One region of the Vibrio nomapromontoriensis genome, then DNA from elsewhere that is predicted to be linked to it. Evidence: predicted binding sites of a transcription regulator. Region 1 holds the regulator's gene; each other region holds the start of a gene.
What was found. The regulator MetJ, encoded in region 1, represses methionine synthesis genes. The targets are predictions, from matches to a motif close to TTAGACNTNTANANGTCTAA.
Positions count from the first base shown of each region.

Region 2: a site for MetJ is predicted at 4,520-4,539, ahead of metK (methionine adenosyltransferase). Genes of this name have one in related genera too.
Region 3: a site for MetJ is predicted at 4,196-4,215, ahead of metN (methionine ABC transporter ATP-binding protein MetN). Genes of this name have one in related genera too.

Region 1 is NZ_JAKJSS010000017.1:57,508-67,903, reverse strand. Features, by position in the region: gene L4D05_RS20235 (bifunctional aspartate kinase/homoserine dehydrogenase II) at 1-658, opposite strand, end outside; gene L4D05_RS20230 (O-succinylhomoserine (thiol)-lyase) at 667-1,836, opposite strand; gene metJ (met regulon transcriptional regulator MetJ) at 2,086-2,406, shown strand; gene L4D05_RS20220 (malic enzyme-like NAD(P)-binding protein) at 2,575-3,837, opposite strand; gene rpmE (50S ribosomal protein L31) at 4,191-4,406, opposite strand; gene priA (primosomal protein N') at 4,687-6,888, shown strand; gene cytR (DNA-binding transcriptional regulator CytR) at 7,230-8,237, shown strand; gene L4D05_RS20200 (SPOR domain-containing protein) at 8,321-8,872, shown strand; gene hslV (ATP-dependent protease subunit HslV) at 9,117-9,650, shown strand; gene hslU (ATP-dependent protease ATPase subunit HslU) at 9,696-10,396, shown strand, end outside.
Region 2 is NZ_JAKJSS010000006.1:72,131-82,526, reverse strand. Features, by position in the region: gene L4D05_RS00560 (phosphoglycerate kinase) at 1-554, opposite strand, end outside; gene epd (erythrose-4-phosphate dehydrogenase) at 705-1,730, opposite strand; gene L4D05_RS00550 (hypothetical protein) at 2,013-2,243, shown strand; gene tkt (transketolase) at 2,296-4,290, opposite strand; gene metK (methionine adenosyltransferase) at 4,618-5,772, shown strand; gene L4D05_RS00535 (DUF2189 domain-containing protein) at 6,127-6,921, shown strand; gene L4D05_RS00530 (SprT family zinc-dependent metalloprotease) at 6,986-7,492, shown strand; gene L4D05_RS00525 (endonuclease) at 7,586-8,296, shown strand; gene rsmE (16S rRNA (uracil(1498)-N(3))-methyltransferase) at 8,395-9,126, shown strand; gene gshB (glutathione synthase) at 9,140-10,087, shown strand; gene L4D05_RS00510 (YqgE/AlgH family protein) at 10,188-10,396, shown strand, end outside.
Region 3 is NZ_JAKJSS010000006.1:361,147-371,542, forward strand. Features, by position in the region: gene syd (SecY-interacting protein) at 57-602, shown strand; gene L4D05_RS01710 (Zn-ribbon-containing protein) at 638-1,414, shown strand; gene L4D05_RS01715 (MetQ/NlpA family lipoprotein) at 1,551-2,363, opposite strand; gene L4D05_RS01720 (methionine ABC transporter permease) at 2,397-3,074, opposite strand; gene metN (methionine ABC transporter ATP-binding protein MetN) at 3,064-4,098, opposite strand; gene gmhB (D-glycero-beta-D-manno-heptose 1,7-bisphosphate 7-phosphatase) at 4,298-4,849, shown strand; gene L4D05_RS01735 (MliC family protein) at 4,996-5,370, shown strand; gene treR (trehalose operon repressor TreR) at 5,391-6,335, shown strand; gene treB (PTS trehalose transporter subunit IIBC) at 6,572-7,996, shown strand; gene treC (alpha,alpha-phosphotrehalase) at 8,057-9,742, shown strand; gene L4D05_RS01755 (YitT family protein) at 9,837-10,396, opposite strand, start outside.

The sequences.
Region 1 (10,396 bases):
CTTCCGCTAACGCACCAATCACGGTCGCCGAATAATCCGAGCCATTGCGACCCAGTAACACCGTTTCGCCATCACTGTTTTGTGCCATAAAGCCAGTAATCACCACTCGGTGATGCGCATGCTGAGCTAAAACACTTTTGATCAGTGGATAGGATTGAGCGCGATCCACCTCAGGCTGAGCGCCAAATTCAGCACGCAAAAATGCGCGGGCATCTTGCGCTACGGCAGGTAAATCATGTTGTCGCAACAATGCAGCTAGCAATCGAGAGGACCACACTTCGCCATGACCTAACACGGCGGCTTTCTGAGCTTCGGTTAATGGCGCAACTTGTTCACCTAGTGCACTAAATTCATCCGCTAGCTGGGCGCGTAATGCCTCGGCATCTTCACCTTCAATCAACGCCTCAACCAACTCCAATTGAAATTGTCGTAACGCTTGGAGATGTTCATGAGCCACGCGACCGTCTTTGTTTAACGCGTCTAAAAAGTCGATTAAACGGTTAGTGGTTTTTCCTGCGGCCGACACCACAATAAGGTCATCAGAGTGAGAATAATCTTTTAGAATCGATACCACACGGCGATAGCACTCAGGATCAGCAAGACTGCTGCCACCAAATTTATGTAATTGCTTCGTTGTTGGTACGTTAGTATTACTCATTGCCGTCGTTACCCTTCAAACGTTCTTGCTTTATCAAAAGCCTGTTGTAAGTCTTCAATTAAATCTTGCGCATCTTCTAAGCCTACAGACAAACGTAACAATTGTTGTGACACGCCCGCCTCTGCAAGCGCTTCTTCACCCATTGCGCGGTGGGTCATAGAAGCAGGGTGACAAATCAAACTTTCCACGCCGCCCAATGACTCGGCAAGAGAAAATAGCTCAAGTTGACCAACAAAGTACTTGAGTTGCTCAAAGCTACCGGCAAATTCAAAGCTCAACATAGAGCCAAAGCCCGATTGCTGCTTTTTAGCAATCTCGTGACCTGGGTGCTCGGGTAGGCTTGGATGATAAATAACTTTCACCAAGGCTTCATTTTGCAAATAATCGAGAATCACTTGTGAGCTCTCTTCATGAACACGCATACGCGCGCCTAAAGTACGAATGCCACGTAGCGTCATGTAACTATCAAACGGTGTACCCGTGGCACCGATGCAGTTGCCCCACCACGCCAACTCTTCGGCATGCTCTTCGGTTTTGGTGATCACCACACCGCCAATCACATCTGAGTGGCCATTGATATACTTGGTGGTTGAATGAATAACAAAGTCTGCGCCCAACTCTAAAGGCTTTTGGTATACCGGTGTCAAAAAGGTGTTATCAACGGCCACCAGCGCGCCAACTTGTTTGGCTTTTTCACATACTCGAGCAATATCCACCACGCGAACTAGCGGGTTAGAGGGGGTTTCAAGTAAAATAAGCGTCGGCTTTTTAGCGATCGCCGCATCTAATGCCGCCTCATCACCTTGATCGACAAATTGAACCTTGAAATCGCCTTTTTGAGCGCGAGTATTAAATAAACGATAAGAGCCGCCATAACAGTCATGTGGCGCGATAATAAGATCGTCAGGCCCAAGAAATGCCGATGCCCACAAATTCAATGCGGATGTCCCACAATTGGTCACCACCGCCCCTTTGCCTGATTCCAACTCAAATAATGCTTGCTCTAGCAAACCACGGTTGGGGTTACCAGAACGGGTATAATCGTACTTAGGCACGTCGCCGAAAGCAGGAAAGCCATAATTGGTAGAAAGGTAGATAGGGGGTACGACAGCGTGGTGTTGAGTATCTGACTCGATACCCGTTCGTACCGCGATGGTCGCTGGCTTCCGATTGCTCATAGAAACATCCTTTATTAACGCGCGCAAAGTGAAGACTAAATAGGGTTTTCATCATGCTTGAACCGACAGGGAAAAGCATCAATCTTTGAAAAAATTAACAGTCCGTTAAACTAAGCCCCACTTTACTGCCCATTTTGTGAGACGTCAACACTTCTAGACGTCTATATGTCTTTGCTTATGGCAGTAAATGCCGCTAAAATTGCACCTTTCTTATTAAACAAATTTACGATCAATAAACGAAGGTGTGCAATGGCAGATTGGAATGGCGAATACATTAGCCCTTACGCGGAGCACGGCAAGAAAAGTGAGCAGGTTAAGAAGATCACGGTATCCATTCCGTTAAAAGTGCTAAAGATATTGACGGATGAAAGAACTCGCCGCCAAATCAATAACCTACGCCATGCTACCAATAGCGAATTATTGTGTGAAGCGTTTTTGCATGCCTATACCGGTCAGCCACTACCGACCGATGAAGACTTGAGAAAAGACCGCCCAGATGATATCCCTACGGAAGTAAAAGCGATGATGACGGCGATGGGAATTGAGTTCGAAGCGTTTGATGAAGAATAAAATCTAGAAACTGGGTCCTGGGTCCTGGGTCCTGGGTCCTGGGAAAAATAAAAAAACGTTGACCGACAGGGCAACGTTTTTTTTGAAGCATATTCCAGGAACTAGGTACCTTTTTTCCCAAAAGCCCTAATATCCCCAAAACCCTACTATCTCCAAAGTCTCAACGACCTACTCAGTCATATAATTTTCAGGCATTTCAATTCTTGCCACGCCGGACTCTACTGCCGCGACCGCGACTGCTCTTGCTACTCGTGGTAACAAACGTGGATCCATTGGTTTTGGAATGATGTAATCTTTGCTAAATGACAACGCCGAGACACCAGCCGCATCCAATACTTCTTGAGGTACAGGCTCTTTGGCGATTTGACGAATAGCCTCAACAGCAGCAAGTTTCATCGCATCATTAATTTCGCTGGCTCGTACATCTAGTGCGCCACGGAAAATGAACGGGAAACACAATACGTTATTGACTTGGTTCGGGTAGTCCGAGCGCCCGGTACCCATAATGAGATCATCACGAACTTCATGGGCAAGTTCTGGTTTAATTTCAGGATCTGGGTTTGAACATGCAAAGACCACTGGCTTTTCTGCCATGAGTGTCAATGCTTCTGGAGGAAGTAGATCAGGCCCCGATACACCAAGGAAAAGATCAGCACCTTCAATCACATCTTCAAGAGTACGCTTATCCGTGTTATTCGCGAACATCTGCTTATATTCGTTTAAACCTTCACGGCGCGTGTGAATCACACCTTTACGATCCAGCATGTAGATCTTTTCACGCATCGCACCACATTTGATCAACAGCTCCATACACGCCGTCGCGGCAGCGCCTGCACCCAAACATACGATCGTAGCGTCACTTAGCTCTTTGCCTTGCAGCTCAATCGCATTCAGCATACCAGCCGCAGTTACAATCGCCGTTCCATGTTGATCGTCATGGAAAACAGGCACGTCACAACGCTCAATCAAGCGACGTTCAATTTCAAAACAATCTGGCGCTTTAATGTCTTCTAGGTTGATACCACCAAAGGTGTCTGAAATATTCGCTACCGTATCCACAAACTCATCTATTGTGCGATGCTTCACTTCAATATCAATAGAATCTAACCCAGCAAAACGCTTAAAGAGTAACGCCTTACCTTCCATCACCGGTTTCGAAGCAAGCGGGCCCAAGTTACCTAACCCTAAAATCGCGGTACCATTTGAAATCACGGCGACCATATTGCCCTTCGCCGTGTATTTATACACATTTTCCGCGTTTTGCGCGATTTCTCGTACCGGCTCAGCCACACCAGGGCTGTAGGCGAGAGCAAGATCCTTGGCAGAATCTGCGGGAGTCGTTAGAGCGATTTCAATTTTCCCAGGGGTTGGGTAGGCATGATAATCCAGAGCTTGTTGGCGGAATTCATCGATTTGGTGGTCATCGGACATGGTATGTGATCCTGCTTTTTCGAGTATGAAAGACTGAGTGTGATGGTTTCTTGTTTTAGTATAACCCGCTTAATAAGCGTATTTCGCTCGCCTAAAAGGGGGACAAGCGCGCGCATGTTATGTTCAGTGCGTCGCAACTTTAACCAATCATACTACGCTAGTTATCAGCAGTTTTGAACGGATACATCGGTATTTATACTAGTGGTCAGTCAAGCTATAACAACACGCTATACATTAAAGGGGGATAACGAGGGGATGGGACAAGCTAAGGGAAAAAAGAAGCAACAAAGATAAATAACAGAAACAAAAAAGGACGCCGAAGCGCCCTTTTTATATCTACGTAAGTAAAATAATTACTTGCTAGATAGTGCGCCGAAACGCTTGTTGAAGCGATCAACACGACCACCAGTATCAACGATACGTTGCTTACCAGTGTAGAATGGGTGACATTTGTCACATACGTCTAGGTGAATTGAATCTTTCGCTAGCGTAGAGTTGAACTCAAATGTATTGCCGCAAGAACAAGTTGCTGTTACAGCTTTGTATTCTGGGTGGATACCAACTTTCATGGGAAACCTCAAATTTAGGCCGTGTCGCTATCCGAATCTTTGCCGGACACCACACGTAGTGAAAAAAATACCTGTGTTACCGCTTTTTACACTCAAAGGTGCAAATAAGCCATACCATCAAGGCGCAGTATAGTAATGAATAGTCGAGATTGAATCAACTAAAATTGCCACTTTTTTCGCCACCTTTAGGTGGCTTCATTCAGTTTATTCAATTAACTGTTTATCGAACCCAACATAGCTAGGTAGAATAGTCCTCTATTTTATCAATACCGATTTTACTATGCGCCCAAACGTTGCTCGTGTCGCACTGCCCGTGCCACTAGATAAACAGTTCGACTACATTGTTCCTACTCACCTCTTTCCAGTGGTGGGAGGGCGCGTATCTGTGCCGTTTGGACGTCAAACACTCGTCGGTATTGTGACTCAGTTCAGTCATCAGTCGGACTTTCCCATTGACCAACTCAAGCCGATAAAAGCCGCGCTTGATAGCCGTCCGATTTGGTCACAATCTTTATACGAACTTATTACTTGGTGCAGCCTTTATTACCAGCACCCATTAGGCGATACGTTACACAACGCTCTACCGGCGGCGCTGAGAAAAGGCAAACCCGCTGAATTTGCCACCACCGTTGAGTGGCAGTTGACAGAAGCGGGCAAAAATCAATTAATGCATGGTTTTGGCCGAGCCGTTAAACAAGCCAAAGCGATGCATTTTCTAGAAAGTGGCCCCTGTTCGCATCAAGCGCTATTAGATAATGACATCGGCAGCACAGTGCTAAAAACACTAGATGAGAAAGGTTGGGTTCGCTCTCATGAAAAACAGGCGCCAACGCTCAAGTGGCCAAGCGACTTAACCAATACTCCGCCCGATCTTCGACTCAATGAAGAACAAGCCATCGCGATTGCCTCGGTAAACAGCCAAACCGAATTTGGCTGCTACTTACTAGAAGGCGTGACAGGCTCTGGGAAAACGGAAGTCTATCTAAATATGATCAAGCCCGTGCTTGAACGCGGGCAACAAGCTCTCGTACTGGTACCAGAAATTGGCTTAACGCCACAAACGATAAACCGCTTTCGTAAGCGTTTTAATGTGCCCGTAGAAGTCATCCATTCAGGGCTTAATGATACCGAACGCTTAAATGCTTGGCTCAGCGCCAGAGATAAAGTCGCGGGTATTGTTATCGGCACACGCTCGGCATTACTCACGCCCTTTGCGGATCTTGGTATCATTATTGTTGATGAAGAACATGACACCTCTTATAAGCAGCAGGACAGCCTACGCTACCATGCCCGCGATGTGGCGGTTATGCGTGCCAACAAAGCACAGATCCCGATTGTTCTTGGCTCTGCAACCCCGTCATTAGAAACGCTGCAAAATGCGTTAAGTGGTAAATACCACCACTTAGTATTGAGTCAACGTGCAGGGCTTGCGGTTCCCACCACTAATAAAGTAATCGATGTAAAAGGTCAGTATTTAGAAAGCGGGCTTTCCGCACCGTTGATTGCGCAATTGCGTCGCCATTTAAACGCTGGCAATCAAGTAATGCTGTTTCTCAATAGACGAGGCTTTAGCCCGGCTTTAATGTGCCATGAGTGTGGCTGGATCGCCGAATGCAAACGCTGTGATGCCTATTACACCTATCATCAGGCCAGCAATGAAATTCGTTGTCACCATTGCGGCTCCCAACACCCCGTTATCCACCAATGCCAAGGCTGCGGCTCGCATCAACTGGTTACAGTCGGTGTAGGCACTGAACAATTGGAATCTCAACTCGGCGAGCTGTTTCCTGAATACAAAACCATTCGAATTGATAGAGACAGTACGCGCCGAAAAGGCAGCCTTGAAGCAGCGCTAGATGCGATAAAGAAAAACGAATACCAAATCCTTATTGGTACGCAAATGCTGGCCAAAGGACACCACTTCCCCAACGTCACGCTCGTTGCGTTACTTGATGTAGACGGATCACTTTATAGCAGCGACTTTCGCGCGTCAGAGCGCTTAGCACAGCTATTTATTCAAGTGGCTGGACGAGCTGGGCGCGCCAGCAAACCAGGAGAAGTCTTACTGCAGACCCACCACCCCGATCACCCTTTACTGCAGTCATTACTCAACAAGGACTACCGACACTTTGCCGATACCGTTCTGCAAGAAAGAAAACAGGCACACCTGCCACCATTTAGCTTCCTTACGTTAATCCGTTGTGAAGCCAATAACCCCGCAGATGTGGAGACGTTTCTACGTCAGGTTCGCTACTCCCTTGAAGCGCATCCACTGTTTGATAATAGCTGCCTGGTACTGGGTCCAACCCCAGCCCCTATCGCCAAACGAGCGGGTAAGTCACGGTGGCAACTGATTTTGCAGGTACCGTCACGTAGCGTGATGCAAAACATCATTTCCAGTGCGAAGCCGGTGATCTCTCAATTACCATTAGCGAAAAAAGTGCGCTGGTCGATGGATATCGAGCCGCAAGACCTTAGCTAGACCATCGCAAACGTTTACTTTTAAAAATATCACCAGCTTTAGATGTGATACACTTCACAACTATGATGCAATTTCTGTTAAATGGACCGTAACTTTTTGTTTGGAAATGAATAATTTCCATTAATGCGTCATGATAATCAAGACCTGTTTATTCGCTTTGTTTATCCTAGCCATCCTAGTTAATTGACGACAATTCGTTGATTAAAAACTCAGTAAAATGGCATAACAAGAAAGATAACTTGAATAGCAAAGTGATGGCGAAAACCGCCAAAAAGTGCACTGAAAAGCAATCAGTGAAATAGGTATTTCATTAAATTAGCAAAACATGAGGAAAGTATTGTATGGCGACAATGAAGGATGTTGCCCAGCTTGCAGGGGTTTCTACCGCCACCGTTTCACGTGCACTAATGAACCCTGAAAAGGTCTCATCAAGTACGAGAAAGCGAGTGGAAGAGGCGGTATTAGAAGCTGGATATTCACCAAACTCCCTAGCTCGAAACCTGCGTCGTAACGAATCGAAAACCATCGTCACTATTGTACCTGATATATGCGACCCGTATTTTTCAGAGATCATCCGTGGTATTGAAGATGCAGCAATCGAGCATGGCTATTTAGTGCTATTGGGCGACAGTGGACAATCGCAAAAACGCGAAAACTCCTTTGTTAATTTGGTGTTCACCAAGCAAGCTGATGGCATGCTATTGCTCGGAACGGATCTTCCATTTGACATTAGTAAGCCAGAGCAAAAAAACCTCCCTCCCATTGTGATGGCGTGCGAATTTGCGCCTGAACTGGAGTTGCCAACGGTTCACATTGACAACCTGACGTCCGCTTTTGAGGCGGTGAACTACTTATCGCAACTGGGCCACAAGCGTATTGCGCAAATATCTGGACCCGACACCGCATTTTTGTGTCGTTTCCGACAACAAGGTTACCAACAGGCTCTGCGTCGCGCAGGCGTGCCAATGAACCCTTCTTACACCGTAAAAGGGGACTTTACCTTTGAAGCGGGCGCCAAGTCTGTTCGCACGTTATTAGCACTACCCGAGCCACCCACCGCTATTTTCTGTCACAACGACATTATGGCCATTGGCGCAATGCAAGAAGCCAAAAAGCTTGGCTTGCGCGTCCCGCAAGACTTATCCTTTGTCGGCTTTGATGATATTCAGTTCGCTCAATACTGCGATCCACCACTGACGACCATTTCACAGCCTAGATATGAAATTGGCCGTCAAGCCATGTATACCATGCTAGAAGTACTGCAAGGTGTAGACGTTAGAGCAGGCTCTCGCCTACTGGATACCGAACTTGTGATACGCGACAGTGCGGCTCCTCCAAGAATCATCTAACCAACCATTTGCTGACTTGCAAGTTGACCTCGTGGTATTTACCATGAGGTCAGTTATTTACTTCCACATTAGAAGTGTCATCAGTGGCAAACCGAGATTACGTTAGACGAGGCAAAGGTGCGAATACTGGCCGTCGTCCTGCAAAAAAGAAACCATCCGGCAAAAAACCATGGCGTAGCGGACTGCTTGCTATTGTTTTGACGTGCGGATTTGGCTACGGCTTATACCTGCTAAACCAAGATCCCGAGCCGGAAAAACCAACACCACCCGCGAAAACGGTCAGCAAGCCTAAAGCAAAGCAGGCCAAGCCTATCCCGCCTCCGCCTGAAGAGAAGTGGGATTACGTTGATACCCTGCCAAAGCGTGAAGTGGAAGTGAAAGCAAAAGAGCAAGTCGTCTCAGCTATCCCTTACATCATGCAGTGCGGCGCGTACAAAACTATGGCGCAAGCTGACGCTCGTAAATTGGATATCGCCTTCCAAGGTCTCTCTAGTAAGATCAGAAAGAAAGAGAACAGCAGTTGGTACCGCGTTGTTCTTGGGCCATACAAGCTCAAACGCGATGCCGAGCGAGATAAGCACAAATTACAACGCGCTAAGATAGAGCCGTGCGCGATTTGGAAAGAAACGCAGTAGGTATTGGGGAAGAGCGGTGCCTAGGTTCTAGGTTCTAGGTTCTAGGTTCTAAAAGGTTGTACTCTGAAGACTATTCTAGCCAACTAGTTGGCGCGGGCTTTAAACACGCGCTATCTAGGAACTAGGCACCGCTCTTCCCTCGCTCTTTTCCCTTTCCCCCACCTCTTCCCTTGAAATTCATTTCGCTCGTCCGCATATCCATTTCATACTGGAAATAAAATCTAAAATTTATGAGGCATACACCGTGACTACTATTGTATCTGTACGTCGAAATAACAAAGTTGTGATTGCTGGTGATGGACAAGTGTCCCTTGGCAATACTGTAATGAAAGGCAATGCCCGTAAAGTTCGCCGCCTCTACAACGACAAAGTTCTTGCTGGCTTTGCTGGCAGCACTGCGGATGCCTTCACGCTATTTGAGCGCTTTGAAAGCAAGCTGCAAATGCACCAAGGTCATCTCACTAAGGCCGCAGTAGAACTCGCCAAAGATTGGCGTAGCGATCGCGCCTTACGTAAATTAGAAGCGTTATTGGCAGTAGCCGATGAAACCGCCTCACTTATCATCACCGGTAACGGCGATGTAGTTCAACCAGAAAATGACCTTATTGCTATCGGCTCTGGTGGTAACTTTGCTCAAGCCTCAGCGATGGCTTTGCTTGAAAACACCGATCTTGATGCTCGCGAAATCGCAGAGAAGTCGCTCAAAATAGCGGGTGACATTTGCGTATTCACTAACCACAACCACACTATTGAAGAACTAGAAAGCGGCGAAAAGTAACGCCATAAAAACAAAGATAGTGTCCAATATTTGTAAGGAATAATGATGTCTGAAATGACCCCTCGTGAAATTGTTCACGAACTTAACCGCCATATTATTGGTCAAGATAACGCAAAGCGCTCAGTAGCGATTGCACTACGTAACCGCTGGCGTCGTATGCAGCTTGAAGAAAGTCTGCGTGTTGAAGTATCTCCAAAAAACATTCTGATGATCGGTCCTACCGGTGTCGGTAAAACCGAAATTGCTCGCCGTCTTGCAAAATTAGCCAACGCGCCTTTTATCAAAGTAGAAGCCACGAAATTTACCGAAGTGGGTTACGTGGGTAAGGAAGTCGAAACCATCATCCGCGACTTAACCGATGTGGCCATTAAGATGACTCATCAGCAGGCAATGGAAAAAGTGACATTCCGCGCTGAAGAACAAGCTGAAGAGCGCATTCTTGACGCCCTACTACCACCAGCACGCGATGCTTGGGGACAGAACGAACAACAAGACAACACAGCTTCCAATACTCGCCAAACGTTCCGTAAAAAACTGCGCGAAGGTAAGCTCGACGACAAAGAAATTGAAATTGATGTCGCAGCCTCGCAAATGGGCGTGGAAATCATGGCGCCTCCTGGTATGGAAGAAATGACCAACCAGCTACAGAGCATGTTCCAAAACCTAGGTGGTGATACCACTAAAAAGCGTAAGCTGAAAATCAAAGATGCCTTTAAAGCTCTAACTGAAGAAGAAGCGGCAAAACT
Region 2 (10,396 bases), on a different contig from region 1:
AGAGGACGAGCTGGGTTGTCCATTGCTTTGCCTAGAGCTTCAAGCTCAGCAGCAAGAAGAGGACCAGCACACGCGATTGGCGCGTTCATGCCAACACCGTGTGTAGACGCTTGAGCACGGTGAGCCGTACCAAATGCATCCATTACGAAGATGTCACAAAGTGCAGCATACTGCTTAGACAATGCTTCTTCGTTTTTCTTCTCGCCTTTGTTGAAGCGAACGTTTTCAAGAACGACTAGCTCACCTGCGTTTAGCTCTAGGCCATTTAGGTAATCTTTTGCTAGTTTAACGTCGCAATCAAGTGCGTCGTTTAGGTAGTTAACAACAGGTTGTAGAGAGAACTCTTCAGCGTATTCGCCTTCAGTAGGACGACCTAGGTGAGAAGTCACCATAACTTTAGCACCTGCTTCTAGGCAAAGCTTGATGGTTGGTAGCGATGCTAGGATACGAGCATCTGAAGTTACTTTGCCTTCTTTTACAGGAACGTTTAGGTCAGCACGGATAAATACGCGTTTACCTGCTAGATCCAGGTCAGTCATCTTGATTACAGACATGTTTAGTCCTCTCAACTAAAAATAAATAAAGTTTTTGAAAACTCGGCATCATGCCAAGTTTATGAATTCATCAACTGCTTACTTATATTGAGCCCATCAATATTAATTTCAACCCTCAAAATTAATATTTTGCTCAAGTAGCATCTTAAACTATTGGGACGCTTGCATAGCTAAAGCCGTATCAAGCATCCGGTTGGCGAAGCCCCACTCATTGTCACACCACACTAGCATTTTGACTAAACGTCCATCGCTGACTCGCGTTTGCGTACCATCAACAATTGCGCTGTGTGGATCATGATTAAAGTCGATTGAGACTAGCGGCGCTTCAGTATAGTCAACAATGCCGTCTAATGTACACCGAGATGCGTTAATAATGACTTGATTTACGTCATTAACTTTCACATTTGTATTTATAGTTACACTTAAATCCATAGCGGTGACATTAACTGTTGGTACTCGTACAGAAATTGCTTCAAATTTGTTAGAAAATTTCGGAAATATTCTCTCAATACCTTTATGAAGTTTGGTATCGACAGGAATGATGGATTGACTCGCAGCTCGGGTACGACGTAAGTCCGGGTGATAAGCATCGATCACTTGCTGATCGTTCATCGAAGAGTGGATTGTCGTAATAGTACCCGAGTCGATACCAAAGGCCTCATCAAGCACTTGTATAATAGGCACAATACAATTCGTCGTACATGAACCGCTAGATACGATGGTGTGCTCCTTTTTAAGGGAGTCGTGATTCACACCATAGATGATGGTGTTATCGATATCATGATCGCCAGGGTGTGAAAATAGTACCTTTTTCGCACCCGCAGCAATATGCTCTAAGCCATCGGCTCGACTACCAAAAACACCCGTACAATCTAAAACAATATCGACATCTAAATTACGCCACGGCAATAAATTAATATCCGCGAGGTGAAGAATTCTAATGCTGTCAAATTCGCCGTTGGAATGATTAACATACAAATGCTCTTGATCATGAGAAATCGTCTTAGCGAATCGACCATGACTGGTGTCATATTGAAGCAAATGAGCCATTGCTTCTGGTTGAGCGAGTTCATTCACTGCGACGATTTTTATTTTATCATTCTTGCCGCTTTCATAGATTGCTCGAAGGACATTTCGTCCAATGCGACCAAAGCCGTTAATTGCTACCTTTAGCATCGCATGACATCCTTAAATTCACGTTATAGAGGGTGTGCATATTAACCGATCGACATCGATTACGCGACATCGTTTACGCAACTTGGTTTCACAACATTAGCTTCATGACATAGCGTTCACATTCATGCTTTTTGCAATAATCACGGGAAAAAACATAAATCGTTGCGAAGCACTCCAATAAATGCCCCTCAGACAACCAAGTGAGAGCTGCTACTATCGATATGACGCATTTTCTTCGTGCCATTTGAACGACCTCGTTTTCACTGCACAGGAGGTGTGCTCATGTTTACAGGCAAACATCATTGCCAGTCATGCAATAAAGAAACTATTCATAAAGAGGTCTTGATAAGAAAACCTAGCAGCTATGACCAACAGCCTACTTTCCTGGGACGGTTTAAGCTATTGCTGCATAGCTTTATTAACGGCGGGCATTACTACGATATGGATCGCTATATAGCGTGCCAAACTTGTGGACAACGTAAGTTGGATAACAAGGGTAATGAATTTGAATAGACATAAAAAAACCGAGCCTTAGCTCGGTTTTTCATTTCAAGAAACAACAAGCTTACGCTAAAAGCTCTTTTGCAGTATTCACAACGTTTTCCGTTGTAAAGCCAAACATTTTGAATAGCTCACCTGCAGGTGCAGACTCACCAAATGTTGTCATACCGATGATCTTGCCACCAAAGCCAACATACTTGTACCAGAAATCAGCAATACCGGCTTCAACTGCAATACGAGCTGTCACGTCAGATGGAAGTACAGATTCACGGTACTGCGCATCTTGCTTATCAAACGCGTCAGTTGCTGGCATTGAAACCACACGTACCGCTTTACCTTCAGCAGTCAATTGCGCAGCCGCTTCAACCGCTAGCTCAACTTCAGAGCCAGTAGCAATTAGAATTAATTCCGGTTTGCCTGCACAATCTTTCAGGATGTAACCACCCTTGGCGATGTTTGCTACTTGCTCAGCGTCACGATCTTGCTGCGCAAGGTTCTGACGAGAGAAGATAAGCGATGTTGGGCCATCTTTACGCTCAATCGCCAGTTTCCAAGCAACAGCAGATTCAACTTGGTCACATGGGCGCCATGTGCTCATGTTTGGAGTTAAACGTAGAGAAGCAATTTGCTCAACCGGTTGGTGAGTCGGACCATCTTCACCAAGACCAATAGAGTCATGCGTGTACACTTGGATGTTTTGAACTTTCATCAAAGCAGCCATGCGCATTGCGTTACGAGCGTATTCCATGAACATTAGGAATGTCGCGCCGTATGGTACGAAACCACCGTGTAGAGCGATGCCGTTCATGATAGCCGTCATGCCGAATTCACGCACACCGTAGTGGATGTAGTTGCCAGAGAAGTCTTCTGCCGTTAGCGACTTAGAGCCAGACCACATGGTTAGGTTAGAAGGCGCAAGGTCAGCAGAGCCGCCCATGAATTCTGGAAGCATTTGACCAAATGCTTCTAGGGCATTTTGTGATGCTTTACGCGATGCGATGTTTGCTGGGTTAGCTTGTAGCTCAGCAATGATTGCGTTAGCTTTTTCTTCCCACTCAGCAGGCAGTTCACCGTTTGTACGACGGGTAAACTCAGCCGCAAGCTCTGGGTAAGCTGCTGCGTAAGCGTCAAACTTGGCATTCCACGCTGCTTCTTTTGCCGCGCCCGCTTCTTGTGCATTCCATTGTGCGGCGATATCCGCTGGAATTTCAAACGGACCATGTTCCCAACCCAGTGCCGCCTTCGTTGCTGCGATTTCATCAGCACCTAATGGTGCGCCGTGACAATCGTGCGTGCCTGCTTTGTTTGGTGAACCAAAACCGATAACGGTTTTTGTACAGATTAGCGTTGGACGAGGATCAGCTTTAGCAGCGATGATAGCAGCATTAATGGCGTCAGAGTCGTGACCGTCAACCGCAGGGATAACATGCCAACCGTAAGCTTCAAAACGCTTAGGCGTATCGTCAGAGAACCAGCCTTCTACTTCGCCATCAATCGAGATGCCATTGTCATCCCAGAAAGCAATCAGCTTACCAAGACCTAGCGTACCCGCTAGTGAGCATGCTTCATGTGAGATACCTTCCATCAGGCAGCCATCACCCATAAAGGCATACGTGAAGTGATCTACGATGTCGTGACCTTCTTTGTTGAACTGCGCCGCCAACGATTTTTCTGCCATCGCCATACCAACCGCGTTGGTGATGCCTTGACCTAGTGGGCCCGTCGTCGTCTCAACACCCGGCGCATAACCATATTCTGGGTGACCTGGGGTTTTAGAGTGTAACTGACGGAAGTTTTTCAGATCATCAATTGATAACTCGTAACCGCTTAAGTGAAGCAGAGAATAAATCAACATAGAACCGTGGCCGTTTGACAAAATAAAACGATCACGATCAGCCCATTCAGGGTTTTGTGGATTGTGATTTAGGTGAGAGCGCCAAAGTACTTCGGCGATATCAGCCATACCCATAGGGGCGCCTGGGTGACCAGAGTTGGCTTGTTGAACACCATCCATGCTAAGGGCACGGATTGCATTAGCTAATTCTTTACGAGACGACATGTCTGCTCCTGAGTGCATTAAGCGAATTTCAAGTTGATTCCTTGCTGAATAAAGTCAGCGGCGAGCATTGTCGCAAAGCCCCCCAACCTCTGCAAACGTTTTACCGTCATTTTGAGCATTTTTACTGGGTTTTTTTTACCCGTTCCATTGTGATACCTCCAAAATGCGCAAACGTTTGGCTATAACATAAAAGTAAAAATCGCTTGATTCTCAAACATCGATGACTAGAATAGACGTCTAGATGTAGATACACCTACAAAATATCATTGTATTTTTTATAGGCGAGCACAATATTGCTGGCCTTATTTAACTGTAATTGGAGCTCTCATGGCTAAGCACCTGTTCACTTCTGAATCTGTTTCAGAAGGACATCCTGATAAAATTGCTGACCAAATTTCTGATGCTGTACTTGACGCGATTCTAGAACAAGACCCGAAAGCGCGTGTTGCTTGTGAAACGTATGTAAAAACAGGCATGGTAATGGTTGGTGGTGAAGTCACGACCTCAGCGTGGGTAGACATCGAAGAGATCACTCGTGAAACGGTACGCGAAATTGGCTACGTTCACTCAGATATGGGCTTTGATGCCGATTCTTGTGCGGTACTAAACACCATTGGTAAACAATCTCCAGATATCAACCAAGGCGTTGATAAAGCCGATCCTAAAGATCAAGGCGCGGGTGACCAAGGTATCATGTTTGGTTACGCAACCAACGAAACGCCAATCCTAATGCCAGCGCCGATTACTTACTCTCACTTACTTGTGAAAAAGCAAGCTGAAGTTCGTAAGAGCGGTAAACTTGATTTCCTTCGTCCAGATGCGAAATCTCAAGTTACCTTCCAATACGACCAAGGTAAGATTGTTGGTATCGATGCGGTTGTACTTTCAACTCAGCACTGCGATTCAGTCACAACACCAGACCTTCGTGAAGCCGTAATGGAAGAGATCATCAAGCCAGTGCTTCCTGCTGAATGGATCAATAAAGACACCAACTTCTTCATCAACCCAACTGGTCGTTTTGTTATCGGCGGCCCTATGGGTGACTGTGGTCTTACGGGTCGTAAAATCATCGTTGATACTTACGGCGGCGCAGCTCGCCACGGTGGCGGGGCATTCTCTGGTAAAGATCCATCAAAAGTTGACCGCAGTGCCGCATACGCAGCACGTTATGTAGCAAAAAATATTGTTGCTGCTGGCATGGCGGATCGTTGTGAAATTCAATTGTCGTACGCTATCGGTGTTGCTGATCCAACTTCAATCATGGTTGAAACATTTGGTACTGAGAAAGTCGCACACGACATCATCATTGAAGCGGTTCGTCAAAACTTCGACCTGCGTCCATACGGTCTTCAAGAAATGCTGAACCTGCTTCAGCCTATCTACAAGCAGACTGCTGCATACGGTCACTTCGGCCGTGAAGAATTCCCTTGGGAAGCGACAGATAAAGCGGCAATCCTACGTGATTTTGCTGGCATTAAATAACGCCGTCCGTTAGCACGTATCGCTATAGACTCAAGCACGCAAGCCCTCAAAAAATATTTGAGGGCTTTTTTTTACTATTGCTAGTTATTTCAATCACTTTGTTGCACAAGTGTTAAATCACCTCTTTATAGCCCATCTTTTCTACCCTACAAAAATTGTGTTTTCTCCCGACTAGGTCAATAGTTAACCTTAAGAGTAATGATGCAGAATGAGAATTACGCTAACTCATCGACACGTATCCTTAACTCCATTCTGGGAACACGCTGTGCCAATACCGTGATCAAATGATCATACGGCTCGTTAATGTCCCTTAAATCAGAGACGAAGGCCAGATTGTCAAATCAGGGAGGACATATGCCTCGAACCGCTCAGACAGAAGACTTCCACAAGAAACACGAAGTCAAAGATAAAGATTACGCTAAAACCATACCTTGTAATCAAGTCAGTATTTCTGCGCCATTTCACTGGCTAGCACTAGGACTGCATGACTTAGTTAGAATGCCCGTCATCAGCGCCTTTTATGGACTGTGCTTTACCGCAGCAGCTGTCGCGATTGTTCAATTAGTACAATGGCAAGGCACCCATTTGGTTATCATGCCAAGCCTTGTCGTGTATATGCTCATAGGCCCCTTCCTTGCTTTAGGGCTTTATGACGCTGCATGGGAGAGAGAGAAAGGTCGTAAGGCCAGCTTATTTCATTCTATGAAAGCCATTGGACGCAACTCCACCTCACAATGGGCATTTGCCGTATTGCTGGCTGTTGCTATGATATTTTGGATGAGAATAGCGGCGCTTTTACATGCACTCTACCCATCCGTTCAAGGTGCGCCGTTGACAGAGTTTGCTCCATTTCTCATTACGGGCTCCATAATTGGTTTTGTCATCGCGAGCATCATATTCAGTTTATCGGCTTTCTCCATTCCACTAATGATGGAGCGTCGAGTCGATGTGATGACGGCGGTTTTCACCAGTTTTAATGCGGTCAAATCAAATATCCCAGCCATGATTGTCTGGGCATTCATTATTTGCGGCGGAATACTGATCGGCTTTGCCACCTTTGGGCTAGGAATGATCGTCACCATGCCAATATTAGGTTACGGTACTTGGCATGCCTATCATGAAGTCATTAAGAAAAGACACCATACGTAGTCTTGCTTTACTCACTCGCTAACCTACAATAACGCCCTTCTATAGGGCGTTATTAGGTTTAACAATGGCTCCATTGACAACTGACTTACACTATCGAGCATCAAAGCGTTTGGCTGAGTGTATGGCCATTGCCGAGCAGCATTTCCAACAGGCTCTGCCTATACCGACACTCAGTTTTAAGTTGAGAGGTAAAGCGGCGGGCAAGGCCTATCTGCAGTCATGGGAAATTAGACTTAACCCAATCCTCTTTACAGAAAACAGCGACACTTTTATAGAAGAGGTGATCCCACACGAGATCGCCCACTTGCTCGCCTTTAAGTTCTATGGTCGCGTTCCTGCTCACGGCGCTCACTGGCAATCCATAATGCACCACGTATTTAATGTTTCGCCTAAAACCACACATGCCATGGATGTCACATCAGTACAGGGCAAAACATTTGAATATCAATGCCAGTGCTCAACCTACCCGTTGACGATTCGCCGACACAACAAAGTACAACGGCAACAAGCACGCTACTTATGTCAAAAATGTCGCGGTGCTCTTCAATTCTCGGGTAAGCAGCTTAGCTAGTATCCACTAAGTCGCTAATATCAAATAAGGTAGTAGTCATAGGCTAAAGTGCGATCTACACTAGGTTACCTAGCACTTTTATCAGACTTATAAATGACCATTCGCGTGACTTCAGCCCTTGTATTAGGCCTACTTTTTCTGCCCTTAACCGTACAATCAGCACCACCGAGTAGCTTTAGCTCAGCCAAAAGGCAAGCGGTTAAAATCTACGCCGATCACCCTATTAGCTTTTACTGCGGTTGTGATATTCAGTGGCAAGGAAAAAAAGGCACGCCTGATCTTGCCTCTTGTGGCTATCAAGTTCGTAAGCAGCTAAAACGCGCCAGTCGTATTGAATGGGAACATGTTGTCCCAGCGTGGCAATTTGGCCACCAGCGTCAATGTTGGCAGGAGGGCGGTCGAAAGAATTGCACCAAAAATGACAAAACATTCCGGTTAATGGAAGCGGATCTTCATAACCTGACGCCAGCTATTGGCGAAGTGAATGGCGATCGCTCCAATTACAATTTTAGTCAGTGGAATGGCATTGATGGTGTGAGCTACGGTCGATGCGAAATGCAGGTCAATTTCAAACAACGTAAAGTGATGCCACCAGATCGCGCGAAAGGGTCGATTGCTCGCACCTATCTTTATATGAGCCAAGAGTATGGCTTTACGTTGTCAAAGCAGCAAACACAGCTTATGAATGCGTGGAATCGCTCTTATCCCGCTGATGCATGGGAGTGTGAGCGCGACAAACGTATTGCCTCTCGACAAGGCAACAACAACCCTTTTGTTGTAGCAGCCTGCCGTGATCGCTCATAGCACCGACTCGTTGACTATTTTAGCCAGCAAGCCCTTGTAATTTCTGGGGCTTGCATCCATGTTATACCTCAATACCTTTTTGTTCGTTGGAAGCTACTATGCGCATACCTCGTATTTATCACCCTGAAACCATCGTAGACTTGGGTCGACTCGCACTGAGTGAGGATGCGTCCAATCACATTGGCCGTGTATTACGAATGAAAGAAGGCCAAGACGTATTACTCTTTGATGGCAGTGGGCATGAATTCCCTGCTACCATAGATGAAGTCACAAAAAAATCGGTCACCGTCGCCTTAACCAACAAAGTTGCTAACAGCATTGAGTCTCCGCTCGATCTGCATTTAGGGCAAGTGGTCTCTCGCGGCGACAAAATGGAATTTACCATTCAAAAGTCCGTTGAATTAGGCGTCAATACCATCACTCCGCTTATTTCAGAGCGTTGCGGTGTAAAACTGGATCCCAAGCGCTTTGAAAAAAAGATGCAGCAATGGCAAAAGATCGCCATTAGCGCCTGTGAGCAGTGCGGCCGCAATACGGTGCCAACCATACGCCCAATCATGTCATTAGAACAATGGTGTGCAGAGCCCTCTGAAGCGCTAAAACTCAATTTACACCCTAGAGCAAAATACTCGATTAACACACTACCTGAACCAATTAACAAGGTCAGACTGTTGATAGGCCCTGAAGGTGGCTTGTCACCTCAAGAGATCGAGATGACGGAACAATACCAATTTGAAGAAACCCTGCTTGGCCCCCGCGTACTGAGAACAGAAACCGCTGCCCTAACAGCGATCACTGCCCTTCAAGTACGCTTTGGCGATTTAGGCTAACTGGAGAATACGCATGATTAAACTCGGAATTGTAATGGACCCTATCTCGTCCATTAATATCAAGAAAGACTCTAGCTTTGCCATGATGCTCGAAGCGCAGCGTCGTGGCTATGAAATCCATTATATGGAAATGCAAGACCTGCACCTTGACCAAGGCGTTGCGGTTGCGGATACAAAAACCGTAACACTTAAAGAAGATCCGGCAAGCTGGTATGAGTTTACCTCAGAGCAGACGATTGAACTTGCCGATCTTGACGCGGTGCTAATGCGTAAAGATCCTCCTTTTGATACTGAGTTTATCTATGCGACCTATATTCTTGAACGAGCAGAAGAGAAAGGCACATTAATCGTTAACAAGCCGCAAAGCTTGCGCGACTGTAATGAAAAGCTCTTTACGGCGTGGTTCCCTGAACTCACCCCAACCACTATCGTGACCCGTAAAGCGGAAAAAATTAAAGCTTTCCGTGATACTCATGGTGATGTAATCCTAAAGCCGTTAGACGGTATGGGCGGCGCTTCCATTTTCCGCGTCAAGCAAGATGATCCAAACGTGTCTGTGATTATTGAAACACTCACCAATCACGGGCAAAACTACGCAATGGCGCAGACTTTTGTTCCAGATATCAGTAACGGTGATAAACGTATTCTTGTGGTTGACGGTGAGCCAATGCCATATTGTCTTGCTCGCATCCCGGCAAAAGGGGAGACACGTGGCAACCTTGCAGCAGGTGGAACTGGCGAAGCTCGTCCACTAAGTGAGACAGATAAACAAATTGCCCTAGCGGTTGCTCCCACTTTGAAGGAGAAAGGGTTAATATTTGTAGGTCTTGATGTCATTGGCGATAAGCTGACAGAAATCAATGTGACGAGCCCAACCTGTATTCGCGAGATTGAAGCGGCATTTGATGTTTCTATTACCGGTAAACTGATGGATGCCATTGAACGCCGATTAGGTAAATAACTGGGGTTTATACCGATGGTGAATACCCTAGTATAAGCCGGCGGTTATTACTAATGGTGAGCACCACTGGTCCCAAACCATGTCACGTTAGGAGGCGAAAATGAACTTAGCCAATCATTTTCTTGTAGCAATGCCCGGGATGAAAGACCCTTATTTTCAACGCACGGTTATCTATGTGTGCGAGCACAATGACGATGGTGCGATGGGGATTATCATCAATACCCCGATTGATGTCACCGTGGCCAACATGCTTTTACAAGTACAAAATGAGCTACCTATCGCCTCCCAAACACAACATAGTAAAAGCCT
Region 3 (10,396 bases), on a different contig from region 1:
CTGTCATCTTTTGTGAGCGGAAATCCGTGTTCAGTACGATGATAAGTGGAGACGATATGAATCAAAGTGTACAACAGGCGTTAGAAGCTTTTGCTAAGCGTTATGAAGAATCATGGCAGAAAAAGCACCAAACGCTCCCAGCGAATGAAGAGTTATATGATCTGATTTCTCCATGTATTGAAAGTAAAGATGACCAACAGGTATTTTGGCGTGCGAGCCTACGTGAAACACCGGAGCAGCTAGAGAGTATTGAGCGTGGTATAGAGTTATTGATTCATGATGACGTCAAAGCGTTCTACGGTCATCAGTACAGCGCGGACATGGACGCCACTTGGCAAGGTAATACCTTAACGCTGTTGCAAGTGTGGAGTGATGAAGATTATGTTCGCTTACAAGAAAATATATTGGGGCACTTGGTGACTCAAAAGCGGTTAAAACTAAAACCGACGGTTTTTATTGCCGCAACCGATGCAGATATGGATGTTATTTCGATATGTAACATTAGCGGACAAGTCATCTTAGAGCGCTTGGGCACTGATCGTCGTGATGTCATTGCTGATGACTTAGCTTCATTTCTTAATGGGTTGGAGCCTAATGTCTAATAAAAACCCATATTCAAAGGAGCTTAGCGCTTAATATGTACGTTGTAGAGCTTCAATTTGAGTGTTTTGACAACACTACGATCACCGCGGTAGAAAAAGGCATTAATGGCTTAATGGACGCGCTTCGCTTTAATGGCCAAGTACTTGGACGAGAGTTTCCTATCGTTATGGGGGATGGCGAGTTTTATGTTCGTGTTGTCTGCCCTGAACAAGACAGCTTACATCCTAAAAATCATTCAGATTTTGTTAAAGTTTGCTTTAAGCGATTGTCGGATGCGTTTTTGCTGGCACCCAAAATGCGCTTACTTGGGCAAGATTTAAACTCGGAAGAGTCAGCGGAGGTCACGCCTCCGAGCTGGCAAGTACTGTATACCACGTATGTACATACGTGTTCGCCGTTGAGAAGTGGTGACACCTTATTACCCATTCCTCTTTACCGTAACCCACCAACGCTAAACGGTGACCATAAGTCCGTGATTAAGTGGCAGACGGAATGGCAAGCGTGTGACGAAGTGCAAATGGGCGGAGGCTGCAGAGCTGAGCATGCCACACTTAGAGAGTTGAGCGATGTTAGCAGTGATCTATTTAGACGCGGCTGGGATCTTCGTGGCCGTATTGAGTTCATGACTCATATCCCGACGTACTATTACCTTTATAAAGTTGGAGGTCAGAGTCTCGCGGAAGAGAAGGAGCGTAAGTGTCCTAAGTGTGAGGGTGAATGGTTGCTTGATGAGCCACTGCACGACATTTTCCATTTTAAGTGTGATGATTGCCGACTCGTCTCTAATATTTCTTGGGATCACCTAAAGTAGGGTGCAGACTGGCCAGTATTTTTGACCGATAATAAAAAAGGTTGAAGCGTTTAGCTTCAACCTTTTTTAATGTTTATGAGCTATGAATACCCAAATCATTGAGGGATTCTCTATGAACTAGAAAATCTACTCCAGCTTATTCCCAGCCTTTAACTACGCCACCTTGGAAGATGTCAGACGCTGCGTTGTAAACATCTTCTGTTTGGTAAGCTTTAACAAAGTTTTGAACATTTTCAGCGTTCACATTGTCTTCACGAGCCACAATCAGGTTCACATAAGGTGATTCACTGTTTTCAACAAACACACCGTCTTTTTCTGGTGTTAGGTTGATAGAGCTTGCGTAAGTGGTGTTAATGATTGATAGCGCTACATCGTCAAGAGAGCGTGGTAGCTGCGCCGCGTCCAGTTCAACAATCGTAATGTTTTTTGGGTTTTCTACAATGTCACGCACCGTTGCTGCAAGATCAGCCCCTTCACGTAATGTAATAAGACCTTGCTGCTCTAGCAGTAGTAGTGAACGACCAAGGTTAGTTGGATCGTTTGGTACGGCAATGCGTGCGCCTTCCGCTATCTCGTCAACAGAAGTGACTTGCTTAGAGTAGCCTGCGATAGGGTAAACAAACGAGTTGCCTGCAATAGTAAGTTTGTAGCCACGGTCAGTAACTTGTTGATCAAGATATGGCTTATGCTGAAATGCGTTAAGATCAATTGAGCCATCATCCAGTGCAGCATTTGGCGTTACATAATCAGTGAACGTAACAAGCTCAACATCTAAGTTGTATTTTTCTTTCGCGACTTTCGCTGCGACTTCTGCAACTTGAGCTTCTGCGCCAGCCATTACGCCAACTTTGATGCTGTTAGTATCCGCTTCTTTTTCACCACAACCTGATAGCACAAGTGCTGATGCTGCCGCTGCGATAGCAAGCAAACCTTTAACATTGAATTTCATGACTTTCTCCTTGTTATAAACTTTTTAACTGCTTTATCTGTGATCGACGCGACGAACAATGTGATCGCCAATCGATTGAATAATTTGAACTAATACAATAAGCATAACCACAGTAACGGCCATAATCACGACATCGTATCGATGGAACCCATAGCGAATAGCGACATCACCTAAGCCACCGCCGCCCACGGTTCCTGCCATAGCAGAGTAGCTGACTAACGTGACTAGCGTGATCGTGACTGAATTCACAATGGTTGGTAATGCTTCTGGAAGCAATACTTTCGAAATAATTTGATATGGCGTCGCGCCCATCGACTGGGCTGCTTCAACCAAGCCGCTTGGGACTTCTAGTAACGCGCCCTCAATAAGGCGAGCCACAAATGGAATGGCACCAATCGTTAGTGGTACGATCGCTGCGGTAGTACCAATGAACGTGCCGATTAGCAGTTTGGTGAGCGGGATAATCGCGACCATAAGGACGAGGAAAGGCACAGAACGACCCATGTTAACAATCGCACCCAGGATATTATTGAGGCGAGTATTTTCAAGTAATCCCCCTTTTTTAGTGGTGTGTAAAATAACACCAAGAGGAATACCTACAGCAAAACCAACGACACCAGCAACCGCCACCATGTAGAGGGTTTCCCATGTTGCGCCTAGTAGCAGTTCACCATTAAGGGACAGCCAATCTGAAACAGAATTAAAGGACATAACCGAGTACCTCTACTTTTACGTTGTGGTTGCGCAAGTATTCTATTGCCGCATTGTCATCAAGTTCGGTGCCAAAGAGCTCAGCAACCATCATGCCGAATTTTACGCCACCGGCGTAATCGAGATCAGAGCTAAGAATGCTGATATCGATATTGTATTTGCGAGCGATTTGCGAAATAAGTGGAGCATCGACCGTTGCACCAGTGAATTCAAGGCGAACCAATGGATAGCTGCCTTCGACTCGGCTGGTTTGCAATCGACGTTGGTAATCTTCAGGAATGGACAAGTCCAATGTAGAGCGAATGAACTGGTGCGCAAGTTCAGTTTTTGGGTGAGCAAAGATGTCACCAACCGACCCTTTTTCTACCAATCGACCATCACCGATAATCGCCACTTGATGACAAATACTTTTTACCACGTCCATTTCATGAGTGATCAATAAAATGGTGATTTTAAGTTTACGATTAATGGTTTTAAGTAGCTCTAAAATAGATTGGGTGGTTGCAGGATCTAACGCGCTGGTCGCTTCGTCACACAATAATACTTTAGGGTCGGAGGCAAGTGCGCGAGCGATAGCAACACGTTGCTTTTGTCCACCACTTAAATTGGCTGGGTACGTATCACGTTTATCGCCAAGGCCAACCAGTACCAATAACTCAGATACTTTCGCTTCGATTGCCGCTTGGCTTTTACCAGCCAGTTCAAGAGGCAGTGCAACATTTCCAAAAACAGTGCGAGATGAGAGCAAGTTGAAATGCTGGAAGATCATGCCAATATTACGGCGAGCTTGGCTGAGCTCTGATTTAGAGAGCAGAGTAAGATCAACGCCATCAACAATCACTGCGCCAGACGTCGGTGCTTCAAGCATATTGACGCAGCGAATAAGGGTACTTTTCCCTGCGCCAGATGCGCCGATCACGCCAAAGATTGTGCCTTCTGGAATATGAAGGTCTATATCAGCAAGTGCATTGATGGCTTTAGTGCCTTGATAAAACACTTTGTTTACCTGATTAATTTCGATCATCTAATCAACCTGAACTCTATGAGTAGCATAAAAGTTTGAACTACATCCCAATTACTAGAAGATGCTATGGGTTTTGCTTATTTGTGTCAATGGATATTTTTACGTCTAGACGTCTAAACGTCATTTTCATAGTGATGAAGCGATCAAAGCATGTAATAATTCAGTCTATTAACACCTATATATAAGAAGAGAGTGACCTGTGGCTAAACCCGCCGTATTTTTGGATCGTGATGGCGTGATAAACGTTGATCATGGTTATGTCAGTGATGAGCATGATTTTGAGTACATCGATGGTGTATTTGAAGCGGCCAAAAAATTAAAACAGCTTGGCTATATGCTGGTGGTGGTGACCAACCAGTCCGGCGTCGCTCGTGGTATGTTTTCAGAAGACCGCTTCATGTCATTGACACAATGGATGGACTGGAATTTTAGCGACAATGGTGTGGAGTTAGATGGGATTTACTACTGTCCTCATCATCCCGAGCATGGTATTGGCGAATATAAGCAAGACTGTGAATGTCGTAAGCCAAAACCAGGCATGTTTATTTCAGCACGCGATTTTCTTGATATTGATATGGCGAACTCTGTCATGGTGGGTGATAAAGCTGAAGATTTGATGGCAGCCGAAGCGGCTGGAGTGACAACTAAAATTTTGGTCAGAACTGGCAAGCCAGTGACTGAGCGTGGTGAAAGTATTGCTTCAGTGGTGTTAGATAGTATTCGTGATGTTCCGGCTTATCTTGCCAAATAAACTGCTCGTACGACTAGGCTGCATGAATCATAGCCTTTAAGTGGATGCGACAAGAACGGAAAACGGGCTACGGAACTGAATGACTGACTAAGGTTATGATGGCGGTAAAGCTATGATGGCGATAAAGCAAAGGAGTGCAGATAAATATGAACGTCTATAAATGGCAGTATTTGCTGATAGGCAGCCTACTTAGTGTTGTTGCTGGTTGTAGTCAATATGCAGCGGAGGCCGAGCAAAGTGCAAATTCACTGTATCAGAACGACGCAAGCAGTGAGCTTTCTTCGACTTTGTATCAATGTGAATCGGTTGAATTTGTGGTCACGGCTTTAGATGATGAGCAAGTGCTAGTGCTTATTGATGGCACAGAAAATCACTTACATCGTGTGCCTTCTGCATCTGGTGTGAAATATACACTAGATGGCCAATTAGAAAGTGATGCTGAAGTGGCGCTGTTTACCAAAGGTCAGCAAGCAATGCTTACGATATCAGGTCAAACGTATAACGGCTGTATGGCGAAATAACGTCAAAGATTGAAGGTAATATGAGCAAGAAACTCACTATTTTGGACATTGCTAAACTCTCTGGTGTTGGGAAATCGACGGTTTCTAGGGTGCTCACCAAGGATCCTAAAGTGAAGCCTGATACGAGGCTGAAAGTCGAGGCGATTATTGCCGAGCATGGTTATGTACCGTCTAAATCTGCCCAGTCAATGCGAAGCGGTGGCAACCCCAAGGTTATTGGCGTCATTATTTCTCGTTTGGACTCCCCGTCAGAAAACAAAGCGGTGAGTGGCATGCTCAACGTGCTGTATGCGGCGGGCTACGATGTCGTGATCATGGAAAGTCAGTTCGATCCACAAAAAACCAATGAGCACCTGACCGTGTTACGTAAGCGTAATGTCGATGGTGTCATTGTTTTTGGATTCACTTCTCTGGATGTAGAAGAGGTGAGCCGTTGGCAATCGAAAGCGGTCGTGATCGCGATGGACACTGATAAAGTATCGTCGATTAATTATGACAACCAAGGGCTCATTCGATCTGTACTCAGTAAGTTGGCGACAGATGGTTTAACGAATTTGGCTTTTATTGGCGTCGATCCTACAGATAAAACCACAGGGTTAGCACGTTTAACGGCTTATCAGGAGTGGTGTGAAGAGCAGGGTATTGCGCTTTGCTACCAGACCGGGGCGCTTCACCATGACAGTGCTTACCATTTAGTAGATAAAGTTATTAGTACTCAGTTGCAAGCGCTGGTTTGTGCCAGTGACACGTTAGCACTTGGCGCGGTGAAACGCTTGCAGGAACTAGGGCGTGAAGATGTTGTGGTAACTGGTATTGGTGGCAATGAGCTTCTCTCATTTCTTTTCCCCAAAGTTTATAGTATTGACCCGGGTTACCAACAAGCTGGCAGTAAAGCGGCTCACTTGTTGATCAGTCAGCTAGAACAGGGAGAATCAATTCAGCACCTCACTCAAGAAGCTGTTTGACGTCAGCGACTTCCTCTCGTTGATTTTTCTCATTATTAACAACAAACGCTGTAAATTTAACCAAAGAGTGTGATCATGCTCAATTAATGGGAATGTTCCCATTCTGTAAGGTGCTTTCTGGTGGCACACTGTCCCTACTCTTTATTGGGAATGTTCCCATCATTGAGGTGAAGATACTATAATTCATTAGAGGTGAGCGGAGATTCATCTCAATTATCAGAAAAGGTCTGCATACGATGAGCCATATAGCCAAACAAGATGTTGCTGCCATCATTGACGGTGTCGGGGGGCAAGAGAATATTGCCAGTGTCAGTCACTGTCTAACTCGTCTTCGTTTTGTATTAAACGATACGGACAAAGCCGATAAGCGTGCCTTAGAAGCGCTTAAATTAGTAAAAGGGTGCTTTACTAATGCTGGTCAATTTCAGGTCGTGATAGGTACTGAAGTCGATGAGGTTTATAAACTCCTTATTGCCATGACGGGTAAAAGTGAGTCTTCAAAAGATGAAGCTAAAGTCGCTGCACGAAGTAACATGAACATTGTAGAGCGCGGTATTTCTCACCTTGCTGAGATTTTTGTTCCGCTTTTACCTGCGATAATCACCGGTGGTTTAATTCTGGGTTTTCGTAATGTTATTGGCGATATTCGAATGTTTGATGGTCAAACGTTAACGGAAATTAGCCAGTTTTGGGCCACGGTACACTCTTTCTTATGGTTAATTGGTGAAGCCATATTCTTTTTCTTACCCGTTGGTGTTTGTTGGTCTACCGTTAAAAAATTAGGTGGTACGCCGATTTTGGGGATTACCTTAGGGGTAACCTTGGTGTCACCACAACTGATGAATGCTTACCTTATTGGTAAACAGGTACCTGAAGTCTGGGACTTTGGACTATTTGTTATCGAGAAAGTTGGGTATCAAGCGCAAGTGATCCCAGCGATGTTAGCGGGCGTGGCGTTAGCGTTCATTGAGACGCATTTAAAGCGTATCGTACCGAGTTACCTCTACTTGGTCGTCGTACCTTTTGTATCCATTATCTTGTCAGTTGTGCTCGCCCACGCTTTGATCGGTCCTTTTGGTCGAGTACTTGGCGATGGCGTAGCCTTTGCAGCTCAAGCGGCGATGACTGGGGATTTTGCGGTACTGGGTGCCATTGTCTTTGGCTTTTTCTATGCCCCTTTGGTTATCACAGGGATTCACCACACCACCAATGCTGTTGACCTTCAGTTGATGCAAGAGTTGGGTGGTACCCCAATCTGGCCATTGATTGCGTTGTCGAATATCGCACAAGCGTCGGCTGTTGTTGGCATCATCATTATTAGTAAGCGAGAAGGTGAGAGAGATATTTCAGTTCCAGCCGCTATTTCAGCTTATTTAGGGGTCACCGAGCCTGCTATGTATGGTATCAACTTGAAGTACAAGTTCCCAATGCTTAGCGCCATGATTGGCAGTGCTGCGGCTGCGGCGATTTGTGGCAGCGCTGGTGTGATGGCAAATGGGATCGGTGTGGGTGGCTTACCGGGTATCTTATCCATCCAGCCTCAATATTGGACCATTTATCTCGTGGCTATGCTGGTGGCTATCGTGATTCCTATCATGCTTACGTTATTTATGTATAAGAGAGCCCAGTCTAAAGGCGAGCTTGAACTCGCAAAGGCATAACATTTCAAGGCTCGTATCTGCGAGCCTATTTTTCCTTTTTAAAGTGTAAGTGAGACGGTGATGGGTTTACAGGCTCAGCAACAATGGTGGAAAACCGCCACAATCTATCAAATTTATCCGAAAAGTTTTTGTGATAGTGGTAGCAAAGGTATCGGAGATATTAAGGGGATCACCTCTAAACTCGATTATTTGCAGAACTTGGGGGTCGACGCCATCTGGCTGACGCCGATTTATGCGTCACCAATGGTCGATAATGGTTATGATATTTCTGACTATTACGCGATCAATCCTGACTTCGGTAGCATGGCAGACTTTGATGAACTGCTGGCACAAGCGCATCAACGCGGTATCCGTTTAGTAATGGATATTGTGGTTAATCATACCTCTACCGAGCATCAATGGTTTCAATCTGCTTTAGGAGACAAAAACAGCCCGTATCGAGACTACTACATTTGGAAACCAAACCAAGATGGTTCGCTACCTAATAACTGGCAGTCTAAGTTTGGTGGTTCTGCTTGGAAGCTTGATGAGAAAACCGATGAGTACTTTCTTCACTTGTTTGCGCAAGAACAAGCGGATTTAAACTGGGAGAACCCGGCAGTACGGGAAGAAGTAAAACAAGTTATTGAGTTCTGGGCGAAAAAAGGCGTGGATGGTTTTCGCCTCGATGTCATTAATCTTATTTCTAAGCAACAAACCTTTTTGGACGATGATGAGGGTGATGGGCGACGCTTTTATACCGATGGCCCACGAGTACATGAGTATCTGCAGGAAATTAGTGAAGCGGTATTCCAAAAATATGGCTCTGTGACGGTGGGTGAAATGTCTTCGACAACCCTAGAGCATTGTCAGCAATACAGCGCGCAAGATGGCAAAGAGCTGTCAATGGTGTTTAACTTTCACCACCTTAAAGTCGATTATCCGAATGGAGAAAAGTGGAGTCTTGCTCCTTTCGATTTCATCGAATTAAAGCGAATCTTTAATCACTGGCAAACGGGGCTCAATGGTTGTGGTTGGGGAGCGCTATTTTGGTGTAACCATGACCAACCTCGGGTGGTAAGCCGTCTTGGTGATGACACGCTCTATCGGAATGAGTCGGCAAAAATGCTCGCAGCTTCGATTCATCTGATGCAGGGAACCCCTTATATTTATCAAGGTGAAGAAATCGGTATGACTAACCCAGGTTTTAGCGAGTTATCGCAGTATAGAGATGTGGAAACCCTAACGATGTATCGCGTGATGCAACAAGCTGGGCAGTACAGTCACGATGAAATCATGTCCATCTTGCAACAAAAATCACGAGACAACTCTCGTACGCCGATGCAGTGGGATGAGAGCGCTCAAGCTGGTTTTACCACCGGTGAGTCTTGGATTGGTGTATCAGACAACTACGCAGAGATTAACGCGGCAGCCGCTATAGCAGATGAACAGTCAATTTTTTATTTTTATAAGGATTTGATTGCGCTGCGTAAACAGCTCAAAGTCATCACTGATGGTAGTTATGTCGATCTGTATCCAAAGCATGCACAAGTTCATGGTTACGTGAGAGAGAACCAAGACAGTCGCTTACTTTGTTTGCACAATTATTATGCCCAAGAGACAACCATCACGCTGCCGGAACAATATGTTTCTCAAAGCGGCAAGGTGGTAGTGGGGAATTATTCGCACTCAGAGGCGCTTATTGTGCTCGAAGCAGAGATAACCTTAAAACCGTATCAGACAGTGGCGATTTTATTGAAAAAGTAGCCATGAAACTGTTATGCCATGGGCCATTTTGGCGAAATTCGCGAGATGTCATCAGATAAAAAACGCCCCTTCAAATGGAGGGGCGTTTTCATTTTTACCCGTAGGTGACCACATACCGGGTCGGTTTGTGATTCATCGCTAAGACAATGTTGAGTACCACAGCACCGATAATAGAAACCAAAATAATTGGTGGCGCTACGAAAAAACAAGAGGCCAACAAAATAGTACAGTCGATGGCAAGTTGAGTTTTACCAACAGAGATGCCAAAACGCTCTTGAATGAACAAACACAGTACATTAAAGCCACCAAGACTGGAGCGATGACGGAATAAGATCAACATGCCCAGCCCCATGAGTAACCCACCTGCGATGGCACAGTAGACGGTATTCACATGGTCGACAGACACGACATGATGCATGTTATCGGCAAAAATGGACACGAGCGCACCGGAAATAGCACTGCTCATCGCAAAGCGTTTCCCAAAGCGTCGCCAGGCTAATAAGTAGAATGGCGTATTGGCGGCAAAATAGAGCATACCGAATGAAACCGGTAGAAACTGGCTAAGTAATAACGCAAGACCTGTGGTCCCGCCAGTCAGCAATTGAGCCGATTGCAGGAAGAATATACCTTGGGCCACTACGAAAGTGCCGGTTA